4 regions of the Ideonella margarita genome follow, and region 1 is predicted to be linked to each of the others. Evidence: predicted binding sites of a transcription regulator. Region 1 holds the regulator's gene; each other region holds the start of a gene.

The links. The regulator sigma-54, encoded in region 1, starts transcription at its own class of promoters, with help from an activator protein. The targets are predictions, from matches to a motif close to TGGCANGNAANCTGCTTT.
Region 2: the regulator sigma-54 is predicted to act here: its motif matches at 1,584-1,601, upstream of AACH00_RS18820 (ammonium transporter).
Region 3: the regulator sigma-54 is predicted to act here: its motif matches at 1,461-1,478, upstream of nirB (nitrite reductase large subunit NirB).
Region 4: the regulator sigma-54 is predicted to act here: its motif matches at 3,175-3,192, upstream of AACH00_RS10790 (pilin).

Annotation. Positions count from the first base shown of each region.
Region 1 covers NZ_JBBUTI010000006.1:126,967-132,279, reverse strand. Annotated here, with positions in the region: gene AACH00_RS09960 (SPOR domain-containing protein) at 1-542, shown strand, start outside; gene AACH00_RS09955 (thiol:disulfide interchange protein DsbA/DsbL) at 584-1,228, shown strand; gene lptA (lipopolysaccharide transport periplasmic protein LptA) at 1,425-2,030, shown strand; gene lptB (LPS export ABC transporter ATP-binding protein) at 2,027-2,797, shown strand; gene AACH00_RS09940 (RNA polymerase factor sigma-54) at 2,804-4,318, shown strand; gene AACH00_RS09935 (THUMP domain-containing class I SAM-dependent RNA methyltransferase) at 4,315-5,313, shown strand, end outside.
Region 2 covers NZ_JBBUTI010000017.1:11,313-16,625, forward strand. Annotated here, with positions in the region: gene AACH00_RS18810 (alpha/beta hydrolase) at 1-266, opposite strand, end outside; gene AACH00_RS18815 (iron-containing alcohol dehydrogenase) at 341-1,516, shown strand; gene AACH00_RS18820 (ammonium transporter) at 1,814-2,998, shown strand; gene AACH00_RS18825 (hypothetical protein) at 3,043-3,402, shown strand; gene aceA (isocitrate lyase) at 3,510-4,826, opposite strand; gene AACH00_RS18835 (Lrp/AsnC family transcriptional regulator) at 5,104-5,313, opposite strand, start outside.
Region 3 covers NZ_JBBUTI010000009.1:128,491-133,803, reverse strand. Annotated here, with positions in the region: gene AACH00_RS14235 (type IV pili methyl-accepting chemotaxis transducer N-terminal domain-containing protein) at 35-1,333, shown strand; gene nirB (nitrite reductase large subunit NirB) at 1,744-4,254, shown strand; gene nirD (nitrite reductase small subunit NirD) at 4,276-4,614, shown strand; gene AACH00_RS14220 (VOC family protein) at 4,694-5,086, shown strand; gene AACH00_RS14215 (DMT family transporter) at 5,120-5,313, opposite strand, start outside.
Region 4 covers NZ_JBBUTI010000006.1:317,019-322,331, forward strand. Annotated here, with positions in the region: gene AACH00_RS10775 (hypothetical protein) at 1-1,404, opposite strand, end outside; gene AACH00_RS10780 (pilin) at 1,417-1,860, opposite strand; gene AACH00_RS10785 (pilin) at 1,985-2,431, opposite strand; gene AACH00_RS10790 (pilin) at 2,646-3,092, opposite strand; gene AACH00_RS10795 (MBL fold metallo-hydrolase) at 3,333-4,118, opposite strand; gene AACH00_RS10800 (CHASE2 domain-containing protein) at 4,115-5,313, opposite strand, start outside.

The sequences.
Region 1 (5,313 bases):
CCGAGCAAGACGCCGCCGAGGCCGAGAAGCTCAAGACCTGGGATCCGAATGCCGGCTTGGCGGGCAAGCAGGCCCCGCGTCCGGCCATGCCGGCTTCGGGCGCTTCGGCACCCGCTGCGGCTGCGCCCATCGTGGCTGCGCCGGCCTCTGCGGCCACGGCAGCCGCCAAGCCGGCGTCGCGTCCTGACGCCGCCGCCGAGCCGGCCAAGTCCAGCCGTGACCCGGCCGCCATCCTGGCGGGCCAGTCGCCGGCACCGGCCGCCGCGGCCACGCCGTCGCCCGGTTCGGTGAAGGACGGCTCGATCTACTTCGTGCAGGCCGGCGCTTTCTCCAGCGCCGACGACGCCGAACAGCAGCGCGCCAAGCTGGCCATGCAGGGCTTTGCCGCCAAGGTCAGCGAGCGTGAGCAGAGCGGCCGCACGGTGCACCGTGTGCGCATCGGCCCGTTTGAAACCAAGGACGACGCCCGTGCCCAGCAGGAGCGTCTGAAGTCTGCCGGCGCTGAGTCGGCGCTGGTGGCCGTGGACCGGCCGAAGCCCTGAGCTTTTTGCCCGGCTGTTTTTCACCTCACCCATTGCCTGCCATGAACCGTCGCGACTTTTCTGCCCTATCCCTGGCTGCATCGGCAGCCATCGGCCTGCCTCAAGCGGCCCGCGCGCAGGGCGCCCCGGCGGAAGGGGCGCAGTACACCCGCCTGGCCCAGCCGGTGCCGGTGGCGGCCAGCGGCAAGATCGATGTGGCCGAGTTCTTCTGGTACGGCTGCCCGCATTGCAATGCGCTGGAGCCCGAGTTCGACGCCTGGGCCCGCAAGCAGCCGGCCGATGTGCAGGTGCGCCGCGTGCCGGTCGGCTTCACGCCCAGCCATGAGTTTCACCAGAAGCTGTTCTACGCCCTGGAGGCGCTGGGCCTGCTCGACAGCCTGCACCGCAAGGTGTTCAACGCCATCCATGTGGAACGCAAGCGCCTGAACACCGAAGCCGACGTGCTGGCGTTTGCCGCGGCCAACGGCGTCGACGGCGCCAAGCTGGTCGAGACCATGAAGTCGTTCAGCGTGATCGGCAAGGCCCGCCAGGCCAAGCAGCTGACCGAAGCCTGGCGTCTCGACGGCGTGCCGGCCATCGGCGTGCAGGGCAAGTTCCTGACCTCGGCTGCGCTGACGGGCAGCCACGCTGCGGCGCTGGCCGTGACCGACTACCTGGTGGCGCAGGCCCGCAAGGCACGCGGCTGAACAACCGGGGCCGTGCCGGCGACTGATGGCTGGCGGCGCCCGGCTTGATGTTGGCGGCCCGCGGCAGCCTGCAAGCTGCACGCAGGGCGTCCGTGCGTGACACGCTGCCCGTTGTTTGTGCCCCCCATTTGCCACCGTGGTGCGCGAGGGCGGGGCTCAGGCGCGTAGAATCGTCTGCAAGTTTCATGCCCCGCCAATGACTTCACACCCTCTGTTTCGTGCCCTGCTGGCCACTGCTGCGTTGCTCGCAACGGCTGCGGCATGGGCGGAGAAGGCTGATCGCAACAAGCCGATGGTGGTTGAAAGCGACGGCAAGCAGGCGGCCTCCGTCGACCTGAAGACCAAGACCACGCTCATCAAGGGCAATGTCTCGGTCACCCAGGGCAGCTTGCTGATCAAGGCCGACCGCATCGAGGTGCGTGAAGAGGCGCCGGGCCGTTTCACCGCCCGCGCCGTGGGCCAGGCTGGCGAGGCCGCCAGCTTCCGCCAGCGCCGTGACCGGCCGGACGAAGTGGTCGAGGCCGAGGCTGACCGCATCGACTACGACGGCGGCAATGAGCGCGTGCGCTTCGTTGGCAGTGCCAAGCTGCGCGTGCTGCGCGCGGGCAAGGTGTCCGACGAAGCCAGCGCCGACACCATCACCTACGACCAGCGCGCCGACACCATCGTCTTCGAAGGCGGTGCCGCCACCGGCCCGGGCACCACGGGCAAGGCCCGCCTGGTGTTCACCCCGCGGGCGGCCGAGCCTGACCCCGCGCCGGCACCAGCCACCAACCGCAACGGCGGCGGAGACGCCCGTTGAGCACCGCGGCGGTTGCAGGGTCGGCCGAGAGCCGGCTGGAGGCCACTGGCCTGCGCAAGGCCTACGGGGCACGCACCGTGGTGCGCAATGTGCACCTGTCGGTGGGCGCCGGTGAAGTGGTGGGCCTGCTGGGCCCGAACGGCGCCGGCAAGACCACCACCTTCTACATGGTGGTGGGCCTGGTGCGCTGTGATGCCGGCGAGATCCGCATCGACGGCCAGCAGATCGAGCGCAAGCCGATCCACCAGCGCTCGCGCCTGGGTCTGTCGTACCTGCCGCAGGAAGCCTCGATCTTCCGCAAGCTCACGGTCGAAGAGAACATCCGCGCCGTGCTGGAGCTGCAGTACGACCCACAGGGCAAGTCGCTCAAGGCTGACGAGATCCAGCGCCAGCTCGACGGCCTGCTGAACGACCTCAGCCTGACCGGCCTGCGCGATTCCCCCGCGCCTGCGCTGTCGGGTGGTGAGCGTCGGCGAGTCGAGATTGCCCGCGCGCTGGCCACCCAGCCACGCTTCATCCTGCTGGATGAGCCGTTTGCCGGCGTTGATCCGATCGCCGTGATCGAGATCCAGCGCATCATCAGTTTCCTCAAGGCGCGTGGCATCGGTGTGCTGATCACCGACCACAACGTGCGCGAAACCCTCGGTATCTGCGACCGGGCCTACATCATCAGTGAAGGCGCTGTGCTGGCCGAAGGGACGCCTGAACACATCATCGAGAACCCGGACGTGCGCCGGGTCTATCTCGGTGAGCACTTCAAGATGTAAGGCGGCATGAAACCGACTCTGCAGGTTCGCCTGTCCCAGCATCTGGCGCTGACGCCCCAGTTGCAGCAATCGATCCGGCTGTTGCAGCTGTCTACCCTGGAGTTGCACCAGGAAGTCGAGCAGATGCTCGAACAGAACCCCTTCCTCGAGCCCGAGGAAGACGCCACCCCGTTCGATTTCAGCGCCCCCGACCGCGCCTCGGCCAGCACCCGCGAAGAAGCGGACTCGGCCGGCAGCAGCGTGGGCGAAGGCGGCGAGGAGCCGGCCACACTCGACGCCGCCGAGTTCGGATCGACCGAGCGTGACGATTGGGAAAACGGGACCGAGCGCGATGACTTCGACGGCATCCGCGAGACGCCCAGCGCCGGCAGCGGCACCGCCAGCGGCGACGAGGACTTCGAGCCTCAGGAGCGCAATCGCCACGGCCCGTCGCTGCAGGATCATCTGCGCCAGCAACTGCTGGGCATGCGCCTGAACGCGCAGGACGCCGCCGCGGTGCATGTGCTGATCGAATCGCTGGATGACGACGGCTACCTCGACGGCACGCTGGAAGACATCGCCTCGCGGGTGGCCGACGTGCTGGGCATCACCGGCGATGAAGCACGCGAGGAACTGCTCGATCAGCTGCGCTGCGGCCTGCGCTGGTTGCAGAGCATGGAGCCCACCGGCGTCGGTGCGGCCAACCTGTCTGAGTGCCTGGTGCTGCAGCTTCGCCAGCGCGCGGCCAGCCCGGGGCGCGCCTGCGCCATCACCATCGCTCAGGGCCACCTGGACCTGCTGGCCCGCCGCGACATCAAGAAGCTGATGTCCCTGACCAACTGCGACGAGCCGACGGTGAAGGCGGCGCAGGCCATGATCGTGGCGTGCGAACCCAAGCCCGGCCGGCCGTTTGTGCATGCCGAGAGTCTGGTCATCGTGCCGGATGTCATCGTGATGAAGTCGGGCCGCAACTGGAAGGTGGTGCTGAACCCCGACGTGATGCCCAAGCTGAAGGTCAGCGACCTGTACGCCCAGGCCATCCGCGGCCAGCGCGGCGCGGGGCACTTGTCTGCCCGGCTGCAGGAGGCCCGCTGGTTCATCCGCAACATCCAGCAGCGCTTCGAGACCATCCAGCGTGTGTCGCAGGCCATCGTCGAGCGGCAGAAGGCGTTTTTCACCCACGGTGAGATTGCGATGAAGCCGCTGGTGCTGCGCGAGATCGCTGACGAACTCGGCCTGCACGAATCGACCATTTCGCGCGTCACCACCGCGAAGTACATGACCACGCCCTACGGCACCTTCGAGCTGAAGTACTTCTTCGGCTCGTCGCTCAACACCGATGCGGGCGGCAACGCCTCCAGCACGGCGGTGCGCGCCCTGATCAAGCAGTTCGTCGCGGCTGAAAGCACCGTCAAGCCCTTGTCGGACAGCCAGATCGCTGACATGCTCGAAGAGCAGGGCATCCAGGTGGCCCGCCGCACCGTCGCCAAATACCGCGAAGCGCTGAAGATCGCGCCCGCCAACCTGCGCAAGGCGCTATGACTGAAGACAACTCCGCACCGCGCCGCGTGGCCGCACCCGCCCGCACCGCGTCGGACATCGAGACCGGCGTGCTGTTCCTCACCTGCGCGGTGGGCACCGAGCCCTTCCTGCTCGACGAATGCGCCCGCCTGCTGCCCCCCGGCACCCAGCTGGAGGCCGGCCGCGGCGGCGTGTATGTGGACGGCGACATCGACATGGCGATGCGCCTGAACCTGGGCAGCCGCCTGGCCCAGCGCGTGCTGTGGCAGGTCATCGACGGCCAGTACCGCGACGAGCACGACCTGTACGACATGGCCTGCCGGGTGCGCTGGGACGACTGGATCACGCCGCGCAACACGCTGCGGGTGGATGCGTCGGCCTGGCGTTCACCGCTGCAGAGCCTGAATTTCGCGGCCCTGCGCATCAAGGACGGTGTCTGCGACGTGATGCGCAACGCCTGCGGCGAGCGCCCCAGCGTCGACACGCGTTTCCCCGATCTGGCGCTGGTGCTGCACCTCGGGCCCGAATACGCGAGCCTGTCGATCGACCTCTCCGGCGAGGCGCTGTTCAAGCGCGGCTGGCGCGAGGTCAAGGGCGAGGCCCCGCTGAAGGAAACCCTGGCCGCCGCGATGCTGGCTGCGGCCGGCTGGCATGGCCGCGAGGAAGACGGCGGCTTGCTCGACCCCTGCTGCGGCGCCGGCACCATCGCCATCGAGGCGGCGCAGATCGCCTGCGGCATTGCGCCCGGCATGAACCGCCGCTTCGCCTTCGAGAAGCTGCTGCCCTTCCGTGACCACCTGGGCGACCTGCGCCGCCTGCGCGAAGACGCCGAAGACGCCATCCATGCGCCGCGCGTGCCCATCTGGACCGGCGACGTGTCGTTCCGCATGACCGACTTCGCCACCCGCAACGCCGAGCGCGCCGGCGTGCTGAAGGCCATCGATTTCAAGACCGGCGATGCGCTGCAACGGCCCGCCCCGGCGGACCACGGCGTGATCATGATGAACCCGCCGTAT
Region 2 (5,313 bases), on a different contig from region 1:
TGGGTTTCGAGGTTGCCGATGGTGAAGCCGCCGCCGTGCAGGTACAGCAGCACCGGCAGCTTGTTGGCCGACGGCGCATAGAGACGCGCGGGCAGCAGCGCGCCGTCGGCGGCCGGCACACGCACGTCTTCGACCCGCGCCAGCGGTGCGCGCGGCAAATCGAGGATTTCGGCCGCCAGGGTGTAGGCCTGCCGAGCCTCGACGACCGACAAGCTGTGGAACGGCGGACGGTCAGCGCGGCGGATGCGCTCGAGGATCCCGGCCATGGTTGGCGTCAGCAGCGATGTACTCAAGGTTAATCTCAGGTGTCAGGCGGTGGACTGCAAAGGATACTTTGGCGATGGCACGCATTCAGTACTTGACCCAGATAGACATCGATTTTGGCGTGGTGGGCCTGCTGGCCGCCGAGTGCCAGCGGCTCGGCATCCAGCGGCCGATGATCGTGACGGACCTCGGCGTTCGCGCCGCCGGTGTGTTGAAGCCGGTGGAAGATGCCGTGGCCGGCCTGCCCGTCACCGTCTTTGACGGCACACCGTCCAACCCGACCGAAGCTGCCGTGCGCGCTGCCGTGGCGGCCTACGCCGCTGGCCAGTGCGACGGCCTGATTGCGGTGGGCGGCGGCTCCAGCATCGACCTGGCGAAGGGCGTGGCCATCGCCGCTACCCACCCAGGCCCGCTGACGACCTACGCCACCATCGAAGGCGGCAGCTTGAAGATCACGGCCGCTGCGGCGCCGCTGATCGCCGTGCCCACCACCGCGGGCACCGGCAGCGAGGTCGCCCGAGGCGCCATCCTGATCGTTGACGACGGCCGCAAGCTGGGCTTTCACAGCTGGCACCTGATGCCCAAGGCCGCCCTGCTCGACCCGGCCTTGACCGTGGGCCTGCCGCCCATGTTGACGGCGGCCACCGGCATGGATGCGATCGCGCACTGCATGGAAACCTTCATGTCGGCCGCCGTCAATCCGCCGGCTGATGGCATTGCATTGGACGGCCTGGCGCGCGGCTGGGCGCACATCGAGCGCGCCACGCGTGACGGCAGCGACCGCGATGCCCGCTGGGCCATGATGAGCGCCAGCATGCAAGGCGCGATGGCTTTCCAGAAGGGGCTGGGCTGCGTGCATTCGCTCAGCCACAGCCTGGGCGGACTGAACCCGCGCCTTCACCACGGCACCTTGAACGCCGTGTTCCTGCCCGCAGTCATCCGGTTCAATGCGGGCGCAGACAGTGTCCAGCGCGATCGGCGCCTGCAGCGCATGGCGGCGGCCATGGGCCTGCAGCTTGGCGATGCGTCACAAGCCGACGTTGCCGCTGAAGTGGTCGCTGATTTGGTGGCCAACGCCGTCACTACCCTGAACGCCCGGCTCGGCCTGCCGACCGGCTTGGCGGCGATGGGCGTTGATGCGTCGATGTTCGACGCCATCATCGACCACGCGATGAAGGACCACTGCCACGCGACCAACCCCCGCCTGGCCAGCCGGGCCGACTATCACGTCATGTTGACCGCGTCGCTCTAGGCGCAGTCGGTGCCAGCGCGATCTCCCGACACGCCAAATCGTTCTTGATGCTGCGTGCGCCATGAATTGGCGCGGAATTTGCTCGATCTCCGTCAGCAGTACACAACATGGACGGTGTCGATGGGATCGAATTTTCGTGCTTTCTGGGGGCGCGTTGCGCCGGTCTTTTTTTGCGCGGGGCTGCTGGCAGCTCAACCACCGGCCCTCGCACAGCCGGCAGCGCCAACCACCTTCACGGCCAGCGGCTACACACCGCTCGTGCCCGCAGCGCAGATCAGTGGTGGTGACACCGCCTGGATGATCACAGCCACCGTGCTGGTGCTGTTGATGACGCTGCCCGGCCTGGCGCTCTTTTACGCCGGCATGGTGCGCAAGAAGAACATCCTGTCGACCATGGCCCAGGTGCTGGCCGTTGCCGCTCTCGTGACGCTGCTGTGGTTCGGCATCGGCTACAGCCTGGCCTTCATGCCTGGCACGCCATTCATCGGTGGCACTGAAGGCGCATGGCTCGATTCACTCAAGTTCCACAAGGCCGCGGGCACTTTGTCGGTGCATCCGCTGGCACCCACGGTGCCCGAATCGGTGTTCGTGATGTTTCAGCTCACCTTCGCCATCATCACGCCTGCCCTGATCGTGGGCGCGTTCGCCGAGCGCATCCGCTTCGCCGCCCTGTTCTGGTTCGTGGCTGCCTGGCTGCTGCTGGTTTATGCACCGGTGGCGCACTGGGTCTGGTCGTCAGAGGGCTGGTTGGCCCAGCGCGGCGCGCTCGACTTTGCTGGCGGCACGGTGGTGCACATCAATGCGGGTGTGGCGGGCCTGGTGGCGGCCTGGATGGTGGGTCCGCGCCAGGGCTACGGCAAGATCGCCCTGATGCCCGCCAATCTGGGCATGACGATGATGGGCGCGTCGCTGCTGTGGGTTGGCTGGATGGGCTTCAACGGTGGCTCGGCCGGTGCTGCTGATGGCCGGGCCGGCATGGCCATGCTGGTGACACAGTTGGCAGCAGCGGCTGGTGCCGTCAGCTGGATGCTGGTGGAGTGGCTGGTGCGCCGCACGCCGACCTTGCTCGGCCTGTGCAGCGGCGCGGTGGCGGGCCTGGTGGCCATCACGCCCGCGTCCGGATTTGTTTCGCCCGCCTCTGCGGTGTTGATTGGCTTGGTGGCCGGTCTGGGCTGCTACTGGGGCGCCACGGGCCTGAAGCGGCTGCTGCGTGCAGACGATTCGCTCGATGTATTCGGTGTGCACGGCATGGGCGGCCTGATTGGCGCCTTGATGACGGGCTGGCTGGCTGACCCGCGCATTGGTGGTGTCAGCGGCTCGGTGCTGGCCCAGGCGGAAGCGGCGGGTGCCACGGTGCTGTGGAGCGCCGGCGTCACCGCCTTGATCTTGTGGGCAGTGAACGGGCTGATCGGCCTGCGCGTGACCGAGGCGCAGGAAAACGACGGCCTGGACTTGAGCCAGCACGGCGAGCGGGTGGCGTGAGCGCCCTGCTTCAACACGATCTGACCTGAACCTGGAGGACGGACATGCTTGACAGCGAAAAACTGGCCCTCGCGGCGCACCTGCATGTGGTGATGCGCCGGAAGCTCGGCCGCGTCACTGATGTGGAATGGATGGTGCGCAGTCAGGAATACGCCCGCGAGATCATCCGCGTGGCCCTGGCCGAGCCGGACCAGCCCGAGATGCACGACTGGGCGCGCAAGCTGGAGGCCGCCCTGCTGCCCGCAGTGGCGCCCGTGCGCGCGGCGCGCAACCTGGATGCGCGCGACGGCCGGCACAGTGAGTTTGCCGACAGCCGGCAAGCGCCACGCAGCGCTGTCGAGGCGGCGAGCCCGGCGCCGGCCCCGCGCGTGGCTGCCCCCCGGTACGTGGGCAGCCTGCGCTGAAATGAGAAAGGCCCGGTCGCTTGTGGCGACCGGGCCCGGTTTGCTGCCGCTGTAGGCGGCGGTTCACCGAATGGGGTGATGTCTCCTCAGGCCCCCTGCTTGTTCCTTCAGTGGAACTGTTCTTCCTCGGTCGAGCCGGTCAGCGCCTTGACGCTGGAGCTGCCGCCCTGGATGACCGTGGTCACGTCGTCGAAGTAGCCGGCGCCAACTTCCTGCTGGTGCGACACGAAGGTGTAGCCCTTGTCGCGTGCCTTGAACTCTTGTTCCTGCACTTGTTCGACGTAGTGCTTCATGCCTTCGCCGCGAGCGTAGGCGTGGGCGAACTGGAACGTGTTGTACCAGTTGATGTGGATGCCGGCCAGGGTGATGAACTGGTACTTGTAGCCCAGTGCCGAGAGCTCTTCCTGGAACTTGGCAATGGTGCGGTCGTCCAGGTTCTTCTTCCAGTTGAACGACGGCGAGCAGTTGTAGCTCAGCAGCTTGCCCGGGCAGGCGGCGTGCACGGCTTGGGCGAACTCACGGGCGAAGCCCAGGTCCGGCGTGCCGGTTTCGCACCACACCAGGTCGGCGTACGGGGCGTAGGCGATGCCGCGGCTGATGGCTTGTTCCAGGCCATTCTTGACGCGGTAGAAGCCTTCTTGCGTACGCTCGCCGGTCAGGAACGGCTTGTCGTTCTCGTCGTGGTCGCTGGTCAGCAGGTTGGCGGCTTCAGCATCGGTACGGGCCAGCACGATGGTCGGCACGCCCATGACGTCGGCGGCAAAGCGCGCGGCGATCAGCTTCTCGACGGCTTCACCGGTCGGCACCAGCACCTTGCCACCCATGTGGCCGCACTTCTTCACGGCAGCCAGCTGGTCTTCGAAGTGAACGCCGGCAGCACCTGCGGCGATCATGTTCTTCATCAGCTCGAAGGCGTTCAGCACGCCGCCGAAACCGGCTTCAGCGTCAGCCACGATCGGCAGGAAGTAGTCGACGAAGCCTTCATCGCCCGGGTTGATGCCACGCGACCACTGGATTTCGTCAGCGCGCTTGAAGGTGTTGTTGATGCGGCGAACCATCGTCGGCACCGAGTCGTACGCATACAGCGACTGGTCGGGGTACATGGTTTCGCTGGTGTTGCCGTCAGCGGCGACTTGCCAGCCCGACAGGTACACGGCTTCCAGGCCAGCCTTGGCCTGCTGCATCGCCTGGCCGGCGGTGATGGCGCCGAAGGCGTTGACGTAGCCCTTCTTGGCGCCGCCGTTCACCTTGGCCCAGAGGTTCTCTGCGCCACGCTGTGCCAGCGTGTATTCAGGTTGCAGGCTGCCACGCAGACGCACGACGTCAGCGGCGCTGTAGCCGCGCTTGACGAGCTTCCAGCGGGGGTTTTCAGCCCAGTCCTTTTCGAGTGCGGCGATTTGTTGTTCGCGGGTCAGTCGGGTCATGAGTGGCTCCTTGAGTGCAGGGAAAAAAGTGTTTCAACCTGGGACCAAGATTACGCCCGACCTTGCCGCTTGGGAAGTCCTATGTCTTATATAAGACTAAAAATGTTTTCGTTGTAAATCAATGGCTTGCGATTTTCATATCAGGATGTGAAATCAGATTTTTCGCCATGAAAAATTCTGCTGCGCTGCAACAGGCGAAATTTCCGCATCGTGAAACGCGTTTCCACTCATGGAAACTACCGAGGCCGCCGCCAGCGCGTTCGGGCGCTAAAACGCCTCACAGTGGCAAGGCGGTGGTCTTCTTCACCGTGCGCAGCACCAGCATGGAGTTCGAGCGCTCGACGCCCGGCAGGCGCATCAGCACTTCGGTGTGGAAGCGCTCCAAGTCTTCCGCGTCGCGGTAGCTGAAGCGGATCAGGTAGTCGTTCGAGCCGGCCACGTAATAACAATCGAGGATCTGCGGCTCGTCGCGCACCGCCTGCTCGAA
Region 3 (5,313 bases), on a different contig from region 1:
ACACGCACCCGACATGCCATCTGCCATGCCTTCAATGCCCTCTGTTTTTCAGCTGCACATCACGGATGTGTCGATGCCGCCGGGCGGTGCGTCTGCGGGCGCTTCAGCCAGCGCATTCACCACCCTGATGGGGCTGCGGAACGAGTTGGGCGCGCACACCCAGGCCCACCAAGTCATCGTCGGCCCCACCGCAGCTGCGCTGGCCGCTGCACAGGCGGCGCTGGCTGCGAACAACCACAAAAACACCACACCCAACACCCCCCTCGGCCCGCTCACCGTCTTCGCCCCGCTGCCAGAGCCGGCCGCACTGGCCAAGCTCGGGCATGCCGGCCTGACGGGCTGGTGGCCGATGGACGACACCGCCCCCGCCGCATTGCTGGCCTCTTGCCTGCACATGGACCAGGCCCGCTGGCGCCAACTTGAAACAGCGAATGCAGCGCTGCACTCCGTGCGCACCGAGCTGGAAGAGCAGCGCTGGGTGGAGCGCGCCAAGGGCGTGCTGATGCAGGCGCGGCAGTTGTCGAGCGACGAGGCACTGCACCTGCTGCGCGGCGCAGCCACAGGCGCGGGCTTGCCGCTGGGCGAGGTGTCTCGGGCGGTGGCGCAAACCGCGCAGTGGGCCGAAGCCGTGAACCGGGCCGGCCGCTTGCGCATGCTGTCGCAGCGGCTGATCAAGCTGGCCGCCCAGGTGCTGGCGGGGGTAAATACGCGGCGCGCCAAGCAGGCCCAGGGCATTGCCATGCGGCAGGTGGAGAGTTGCCTGAAGACGCTCGATGACCTGCTCGAATCACGCTCGGCCGACCCGGCGGGCCTGGACGCGCTGCGCGCCGTGCACCAGGCCTGGCAGGCGCTGCTGGCCCTGCTGACACCGCGGATGACCCTGCGCACGCTGCAACAGGCTGACGACGCCGCAGCCACCCTGCTGCACTGCGCCGAGGCCCTGACCGACGCGCTGGAAGCCGGCGGTGCGCGGCGCGCGCTGCGTCTCGTCAACCTGTGCGGGCGCCAGCGCATGCAGGTGCAGCGGCTGGCGAAAGAAGCGCTGCTGGCAGCGCTGCTGCAGCAACCAGAACGGCTGGATGCACTGCCCGCCGTGATGCAGTCATTCGAGGCCGCCGTGCAGGAACTGGAACACGCCCCACTGGGCAGCCCCGCCGCCCGCGCCACGCTCAGCGCCGCGCGTGAGCAGTGGTTGAACCTGCTGCGCGGCCTGCGGCTGCCTGACGGGCAAGAGGGCCGGCAAGCCCTGGCCGTGGCCAGCGACGCCTTGCTGGTGCTCTTCGATGAGCTCACCGACGATTACGAACACAGCCTGCAGCTGATCTTGTCGTGAGCCGCCGCCCCGTGCTGGGGCGCCCAGGCACCGGGGCCGTGCAAGCGCGCCTGCGTCAGTGCCCCTCCTGACCCTGAAAACACCAAGGCACGGGCACCACACCGGGCAAGCCATCAAGCCAAACGCTTGGCACAGCGCTTGCATGCCTTGAGCCCGAGCCGATCAACCCACCGGGGTTCTTCGGCCTCTCCTTCGCACAGCCTCTGCCAACGCCGGTAGAGCCCAGACGCCGCCTCGGTCGTCCCTGCTGGAGCCAGATGTCGTCTGGTTGCTGTTGTCATGTACCCCTCGTTGGTTCTGCCGCCCGGCTAGTGCGTGCGTGCGTGCGTGCTTGCATTTGTGCATTTGTGCATTCGCGCTCGCCCTGCCCGTGCGGCTGAGCTAACGACTCTGCTCACTGAAAGACACCCATGAAGATCATCGTCGTCGGCCACGGCATGGTGGGCCACAAGTTCCTCGAGAGCGTGGCGGGCAGCGACCTGGCCAGCGCGCAGGTCACGGTGCTGTGTGAAGAGCCACGGCCGGCCTACGACCGCGTGCACCTGTCTGAGTTCTTCTCGGGCAAATCGGCCGACGAGCTCTCGCTGGTCGAGCCCGGCTTCTTCGAGCGCACCGGTTACAGCCTGCGGCTGGCCGCCTGCGCCGCCAGCATCGACCGCCGCGCCAAGACGGTGACGACGGTCAGCGGCGAGGTGCTGCCCTACGACAAGCTGGTGCTGGCCACCGGCTCGTTCCCCTTCGTGCCCCCGGTGCCGGGGCGTGACCGCCACGACGTGTTTGTCTACCGCACCATTGAAGACCTGGAGGCGATGCAGGCCGCCGGTGCGCGCAGCCAGACCGGCGTGGTGGTGGGCGGCGGTTTGCTGGGCCTGGAATGTGCCAAGGCCCTGTGTGACCTGGGCCTGCAAACCCATGTGGTGGAGTTCGCGCCGCGCCTGATGGCCGTGCAGGTGGATGAAGGCGGCGCGCGCATCCTGCGCGAGAAGATCGAAGCGCTGGGCGTGCAGGTGCACACCGGCAAGAACACCGTCGAGATCACCGACGGCGCCACCGCCCGGCACCGCATGGTGTTTGCCGACGGCAGCCACCTGGAGACCGACATGATCGTGTTTTCAGCGGGCATCCGGCCGCGTGACCAGCTGGCGCGCGACAGCCTGCTGGCCATCGGTGCGCGGGGCGGCATCGCCATCGACAGCGCCTGCCGCACCAGCGACCACGACATCTACGCCGTGGGTGAGTGCGCGGCCTGGAACGACCAGACCTTCGGCCTGGTGGCGCCAGGCTACGAAATGGCCCGCGTGGCCGCCCGCCAGGTGGCCGGCGACACAGACGCCACATTCGCCGGTGCCGACATGAGCACAAAGCTCAAGTTGATGGGCGTGGATGTGGCCAGCATCGGAGATGCCCACGGCAAGACGCCGCACAGCCGCAGCTTCCAGTACGTCGATGAGATCAAGCAGATCTACAAGAAGATCGTGGTGAGTGCCGACGGCCAGTTGCTGCTCGGCGCCGTGCTGGTGGGCAACGCCGATGAATACGGCACCTTGCTGCAGATGGCGCTCAACGGCATCGCGCTGCCACCCAACCCCGAGTTCCTGATCTTGCCGAGCAGCGACGGCCAGGCCAAGCCCGGCCTGGGTGTGGATGCGCTGCCCGACGGCGCCATGATCTGCTCGTGCAACAGCGTCACCAAGGGGCAGATCTGCCAGGCGGTGGGCGAAGGCAATACCAGCATCGCGCAGCTCAAGGCCTGCACCAAGGCCGGGGCCACCTGCGGCGGTTGCGTGCCGCTGGTGACGCAGGTGATGAAGGCCGAGATGAGCAAGCGCGGCATGGCGGTGAACAACCACCTGTGCGAGCACTTCGCCTACTCGCGCCAGGAGCTGTTTCACCTGGTTCGCGTCGGCCAGATCAAGACCTTCGACGAGCTGCTGGCCAGGCACGGCCAGGGCCTGGGCTGCGACATCTGCAAGCCCACCGCCGCGAGCGTGCTGGCCTCCGTCTGGAACGACTTCGTGCTCAAGCCCGAGCTGGCCAGCCTGCAAGACAGCAACGACTACTTCCTGGGTAACATCCAGAAAGACGGCACCTACTCGGTCGTGCCGCGCATGCCGGGCGGTGAAGTCACGCCCGACGGCCTGATCGCCGTGGGCACCGTGGCGAAGAAGTACGGGCTTTACACCAAGGTCACGGGCGGCGCGCGGGTCGACATGTTCGGCGCCCGGCTGGAGCAGTTGCCGCTGATCTGGGAAGAGCTGATCGCCGCCGGCTTTGAATCAGGCCACGCCTACGGCAAGAGCCTGCGCACGGTGAAGAGCTGCGTGGGCAGCACCTGGTGCCGCTACGGCGTGGACGATTCAGTGGGCCTGGCGGTGGAGCTGGAGAACCGCTACAAGGGCCTGCGCGCGCCGCACAAGATCAAGTTCGGCGTGTCGGGCTGCACCCGCGAATGCGCCGAAGCGCAGGGCAAGGACATCGGCATCATCGCCACCGACAAGGGCTGGAACCTGTACGTGTGCGGCAACGGCGGCATGAAGCCGCGCCATGCCGAATTGTTCGCCTCTGACCTGAGCAAGGCCGAGCTGATCCGGCTGATCGACCGCGTGCTGATGTTCTATGTGCGCACCGCCGACCGCCTGCAGCGCACCAGCACCTGGCGCGAGAACCTGGAGGGCGGCCTGGGCTACCTGCAGGACGTCATCCTGAAAGACAGCCTGAAGCTGTGCGCCGAGCTGGAAGCGCAGATGCAGAACGTGGTGGACACCTACCAGTGCGAGTGGAAAACCGCGGTGAACACGCCTGCCGTGCGGCAGCGCTTCCGCAGCTTCGTCAACAGCGACAAGGCCGATGAGCACATCGTGTTCGTGGAAGAGCGCGGCCAGATCCGCCCTGCCCGCCCCGAAGAACGGCACCCCGCCTGAGCCCCATTCCGGAGAAGCCCCATGAACACCGCCACCCTGAGCTGGACCACCGTCTGCGCAGCCACCGACATCCTGCCAAACACGGGCGTCTGCGCCCGCGTGGCCAACCGCCACATCGCCATCTTCCGCGTGGGTGAGGCGCAGTTCTACGCCATCGACAACGTTGACCCGAAATCCGGCGCCAGCGTGTTGTCGCGCGGGCTGGTGGGCAACCTGGGGCCACGCCTTGTGGTGGCTTCACCGCTGTACAAGAACCACTTCGACCTGAAGACCGGCGAGTGCCTGGAGCTGCCCGACTGCTCGGTGCAGGCGCATGCGGTGCGGGTGGAGGCGGGCGCAGTTCAGGTGGCTTGCGGCTGAGTGGGATGATGTGCAGGTGCGGCGGCGATCAGGCCCGTCATGTCATCCAGCCGTCGCCCCAACGCAAGGAACGTCTCCCATGAAGCTCGGCTACACCATTCTCTACGTGCCCGACGTGGCCGCCTCCCTCAGCTTCTTCGAGCAGGCCTTTGGCTTGCAGCGGAAGTTCCTGCACGAGAGCGGCACCTACGGCGAGCTGGACACAGGCAGCACCACGCTGTCGTTCGCCGCGCATGAGCTGGGCGACATGAACTTCGAAGGTGGCCATGTGCATGCACACAACTCCGTGCAGCCACTGGGCTTTGAAGTGGCGCTGGTGACGGACGACGTGCCTGCCGCCCATGCCCGCGCCGTGGCCGCAGGCGCCCGCAGCATGGCGCAGCCGGTGGCCAAGCCCTGGGGGCAGGTGGTGTCTTACGTGCGTTGCCCGGACGGCATGCTGGTGGAGCTGTGCACGCCGATGGGCGGTTGAGCGCCCGCCAAACCGGACAACTCAACCACGGGCTCAATGACCATGGCGATGCCCGTGGTGCAGATCGGGCACATGCGCGTGGGCATGCCTGATCGGCTCATGCACATGCGCATGGCTGTGCGCCCCCACGGGCATCGGCTCATGGACATGGTTGTGGTGGCCGTCGTCGTGGGTGTGGGCGTGTTCATGCGCCATCGGCTCATGCTCGTGTTCATGGGCATGGGACT
Region 4 (5,313 bases), 190 kb from region 1:
CAGAACGGCGCCAGCACGCGCAGGCAGGCGGCCCTTGAATACGGTTCGCAGCAGCCACAGCAGCGCCAGCCCAAGGCCGATCATCACCGCCGGCTCGGAGGCCGACGCGGTGACAAGCGGGTGCGGGTCGTTCCACAGCAGCTTGTAGGCCACGGCGTTGAATTCAATCCGGGCCAGCCGGGTGACCACGGTGATGGCCAGAACGCCATAAGCCAGCCAGGGCGCCAGGCCCAGCGTCGGCCCGAGGCGCTTTTCAAGCCAGGTGTTCACGGCGGGCAGGTTGGCCAGTGCCAGGGCGCAAGCGGCCATGGCCAGGCAACTCCACAGGTCGGTCATCAGCGCGGCCATGGTCAGGGCCGCCACCATGCGGTCCACCGGGCGCCAGGTATGCACGTCGGCCATCGCCTTGACGATGAAGATGGGCGCCAGTACCTGTGCCAGCCACCAGCCCCGAACCAGTTGCAGCTTGACCAGCAGCACATTGTGGAAAAGCGCGCCGATGGCGAAGAAGCCCAGCAAGACCATGGTGCCTGCAATGCCGGCCCAGGCCGTGCGTTGGGCTGCAGGGTCATTACCCAGGCGTCGCGTGGCATGCAGCCACAAGGCCAGCCAGGCGGCGACCTTGGCCACCATGTCGGCGTCCCAGGGGTAGATGGTGGCGATCGAGTTCCGGGTGCGGACAATCTCCCACCAGGCGTCGTCGTAAGTGGCGAAGACGTGGGCGAACGGCCCCAGACCGAGCGCGCAGAGCGTCGCGACGGACAAGGCGCCTGCGGCCATCACGATCAGACGCCACCGGCCGGGCAGCGCAAACACGTTCAGCATCAAGCCCGCCAGGCCCATCAGCGGGTGAATGGTGCAGCTCAGCAGCGAGCCGGCCAGCGCCAGCCACGGCCTGCCGTGCAACTGCGCAGCAATCGACAGCATCACCACCGCTTCGGCCCAATGGCGGGGGGTGGTGAAGGACTCGCCGTAGGAAAGGATGCGCTGCGGGTCGTATGCGGTGGGCAGTGCCAGCACCAGCGCGAAGGCCAGCACCCAGCGTGGCTGCTGCTGGAGAGCGGCACGGCACATCACTGCCAGCGCAACCAGCCAGACCAGCTTGGCGCTGATGGTCAGAATCAGCGCTGCCGTATGAATGTCGGTGTGGCCCAGAAGCGCGTCGAACACATGCGGATAGAGCGTGAAGTTGCCCTGGCTGCCGGTGCCGAAGAAGGGGTCGTGCTGCAGGCCCGGAAAAACGCTTCTGCGCAGGGCATCGCCTGCGTAATACAACGCATCATGGCCCAGGCCCATGTAAGGGGCTCCGAGCCACCAGCTGCCTATGAGCAGGCCCGCCAGCATCCAGAGTGCCGCAGGGCTGAGCCAGCGCGCGCCGGCGCGCTGGTTGAGAGCTTGAATCAAGGTGTGGACGGATCAGGTGCCGCTGCAGGTCTTGGGCAGGTATTTCTGGGCCGCAGTGGACGAGCAGGCGAAATTGAAGGCGGTACCGGTGGCCGCCAGCGTGGGCGGCGTGAAGGTCACTGTCTTGCCAGCCACCGCTGCATTGACCGTGCCTGCTGCACCCATGGTGACCGTGATGACGCCGGTGTCAGCCGCAACCACCGCAGTGCCGTACTTGCCCGTGATCGCCAGGCTGGCGGCTGACGGGTTGGTACTGGTGCCGGGGTAGATGCCGTTGGTCTGACCGTATTCCGAGACGGTGACGCGGGTGCCATCCACCGAGGTGAAGGCTTCTGACATCTGCGAGCGGGCGATGTAGTCCTGGTAAGCCGGCAAGGCCACGGCGGCCAGGATGCCGATGATGGCCACCACGATCATCAACTCGATCAGCGTGAAACCTTGTTGCGCGGTTTTCATGGTGTGCTCCCTTGAGGTGTCTGGATGCGTCCGGGCACTACAACCGGTAACGATTGGCCGTCGGACAAAAAAAGGGCGGCGAAGCCCACAGGCTGCGCCGCCCTTCTTCAGATGCTGTGAGCTATCAGGTGCCGCTGCACGACTTCGGCAGGAACTTCTGGGCCAGGTTGCCCGAAGCGCAAGCGAAGGTCAGCGTGGTGCCCACGGCGGTCAGCACCGGCGGGGTGAAGGTGATGGTCTTGCCAGCGACAGCGGCGTTGACGGTGCCGGCTGCGCCCATCGTGACGGTGATCACGCCGGTCGAAGCAGTGACGGCAGCCGAGCTGTACTTGCCAGCAACAGCCAGGTCGGTAACCGACGGCTTGGTCGTGCCGTCAGGGTAAGCGCCGTTGGTTTGGCCGTATTCGGCGATGGCGGTCTTGGCGCCTTCGACCGAGGTGAAGGCTTCCGACACTTGCGAGCGGGCGATGTAGTCTTGGTAAGCCGGCAGGGCCACGGCAGCCAGGATGCCGATGATCGCCACGACGATCATCAGTTCGATCAGGGTGAAACCTTGTTGGACGCGCTTCATATTGGACTCCAGTAAAAATCCGGGTGGGGGGAAGAAGTGAACCTGGGGGTTCTGAATTTGATGCCTAGGTAACCAAGCGATTGCTGTGCCAGCTTTTTGGCGCCTGTTTCCTGTGACTTCTGCACTTTCCCTGACAAAAATGGGCGGGAAAGTCTGTCAATTCGTGTCAGTGGCGCGATGACCTGACAAAAATTGTCAGGTCATCCTTGAGCTATCAGGTGCCGCTGCACGACTTCGGCAGGAACTTCTGGGCCAGGTTGCCAGAAGCGCAAGCGAAGGTCAGCGTGTTGCCCACGGCGGTCAGCACCGGCGGCGTGAAAGTGATGGTCTTGCCAGCGACAGCGGCGTTGACGGTGCCGGCCGCGCCCATCGTGACGGTGATCACGCCGGTCGAGGCGGTGACGGCAGCCGAGCTGTACTTGCCAGCAACAGCCAGATCGGTGACCGACGGCTTGGTGGTTCCGCTTGGATATGCGCCATTGACCTGGCCGTATTCAGCAATCGCCGTCTTGGCACCTTCGACCGAAGTGAAGGCTTCCGACACTTGCGAGCGGGCGATGTAATCCTGGTAGGCCGGCAGGGCCACGGCAGCCAGGATGCCGATGATCGCCACGACGATCATCAGCTCGATCAGGGTGAAACCTTGTTGCACACGCTTCATGAGCAAAACTCCAGCAGTTGAATTCAGGGGCAAAACGAGCGTGGGCCCAACGACGGTCCAGATCACGCGATGTACCAATCCCATTGCGAGACTCATGCCAGGGCAATGTGTGAGGTAAATCACGCTGGCTGAGGGGTGGCGTCAGGCAAAGCTGACAAAAAACGTCACCCCGCTGGGTTCCGGGACAATTTCGGCGTCCCCGAAGTGACATTCCGCGCGCAGCAGCGCAGCCAAGTCGTGTCAGTCGATCAGGAATCGCTGCCCGGCGCGCAGGGCATGCAACACCGTGTCGGGCAGGCGCTTGGCCAGGTCCGAGCGCACGGCGGTCATGTCGCCGGGCTTCACATGCGTCAGCTGCACATGTACACCCGGCGGCAGGTGCCGCAACTCGCTGGCCAGTGTCGAGGGGCAGTGGTGCAGGCTGGCTCCCGCCAGCGCGTGTTCAGACTCGGGAAACGCCACCTCAATGGTCAGGTGGCTCAAGGGCCGGCCGCGCAGGCACTCCCAGAGCATCGGGTTCGGTCCGGTGTCGCCCGTGTACACCCACCAGCCGCGCAGGCCTTCCACGGCCGTGCCGATGGCCGGTACGCTGTGCAGGGCGGGCAGAACTTCCAGCTTGCGCTGCTGCTGGCCCAGGGTGAGCACGTCGCCCAGACGCACCGGCACCAGTTCCAGCACCGGCGCGTCCGGCTGCGGCAGCTTGGTGAAGTCGGGCCACAGCTGGTCGTTGAAGAGGTGGCGGCGCAGCACGTCGAGCGTGGCCTCCAGGGCCAGCACCCGAATCGGTGGACGACCGCGGCGGCGGCGCATCACGCTGTCGGCCAGCAGGGGAACGCCCAGCACATGGTCGAGGTGCGAATGGCTGAGCACGATGTGATCGATCTGGCTCATCTCCTCCAGCGTCAGGTCGCCCACGCCCGTGCCTGCGTCGATCAGGATGTCGTTGTCGAGCAGGAAGGCGGTGGTGCGGTTGCCCTTGGCAATGGAGCCGGAGCAGCCCAGGACGCGGACGGAGGGAGCGATCATTCGGGAGCCGGCGGAGTGTCGAGTTGAGCGGTCAGGTTGGCTGCCAGCGAGGCCAGTGGCCCGGAACTGTGGGGAGCAGCATCCAGCAACTCCCGCAGGGCCTGCAGGTGCGTCGCAGCGTCCATCGCATGTTGCTGCCGCTGCGCCTCAAGGGCAAGCGCCCAAAGTCGCAACTGTGCGTCGATTTTGAGACGATCCGCAGCCGCTGCCTTCAGCGGTGTGAAGACGGTCACGCTTTGATGACGGCCCCGCACCTGGCAGCGATCGACCTCGGCCCAGACCACGTCCGGCAGCGCTTCCGCACAGGCTTGCCGGGTATCTTCGCTCACCAGCAGGTTCACGCCGGCCTGGCGCGTCATGGCTTCGAGCCGGGCGGCGATGTTCACGGCGTCGCCCACCGCCGTGTAGCTGCGACGCAGCCGCGAGCCGAGGTCGCCCACACACACCACGCCCGTGGCCATGCCGATCCCGTAATGCACCGTCGGGAGTTTCCGGCGCACCAGCTCTTCGTTCAGGGATGCCACGGCGGTGGACAGCTCCAGCGCCGCCATCACCGCTCGCCGGGCGTGGTCGGGCTGGGCCAGCGGCGCGCCCCAGAAGGCCATCACCGCATCGCCGATGAACTTGTCGACCGTGCCTTCGTGGGCATGCACCACCTCGGTGACGCGGCTGAAATACAGGTTGAGCAGGTCGCGCAGGGCGTCGGGGCTGAGCTCTTCCGCGAGGCCGCTGAAGCCTTGCAGGTCACAGAACAGCACGGTCAGCTCCCGGTTTTCTGCCGTGATCTGCGCGCTCGCGGGCAACATCGAGACCTCGCGTGCGCGCGCCGGCGGCAGGTACTGGTTGAACAGGTGCATCAGCGATCGCCGGCTGTGCCACGCGTTCACGTAGTTCACGCCCAGCAGCACCAGCAGCAGCACCAGGCCCAGCGCCAGAGCCGCGCCCAGCGGCAACACCAGGCCACCTTTGGTGAGCGCCAGCACATTGCCGGCCACCATCGTCACGCTCAGCCCCACCATGGCACCCACGGCCCAGGGCGCAGCCAGGGTCAGCGCGGCCCAGGTGGCCAGCCCGAGGCTGAGCACCATCAGGCAAACCTCATAGCCCGCGGCCCATGCCGGCCGCACGGCCAGGGTGCCGTCCAGCAGTCCTGCCAGCACATGCGCGTGGATCTCGACACCGGGCATGGCCGGAT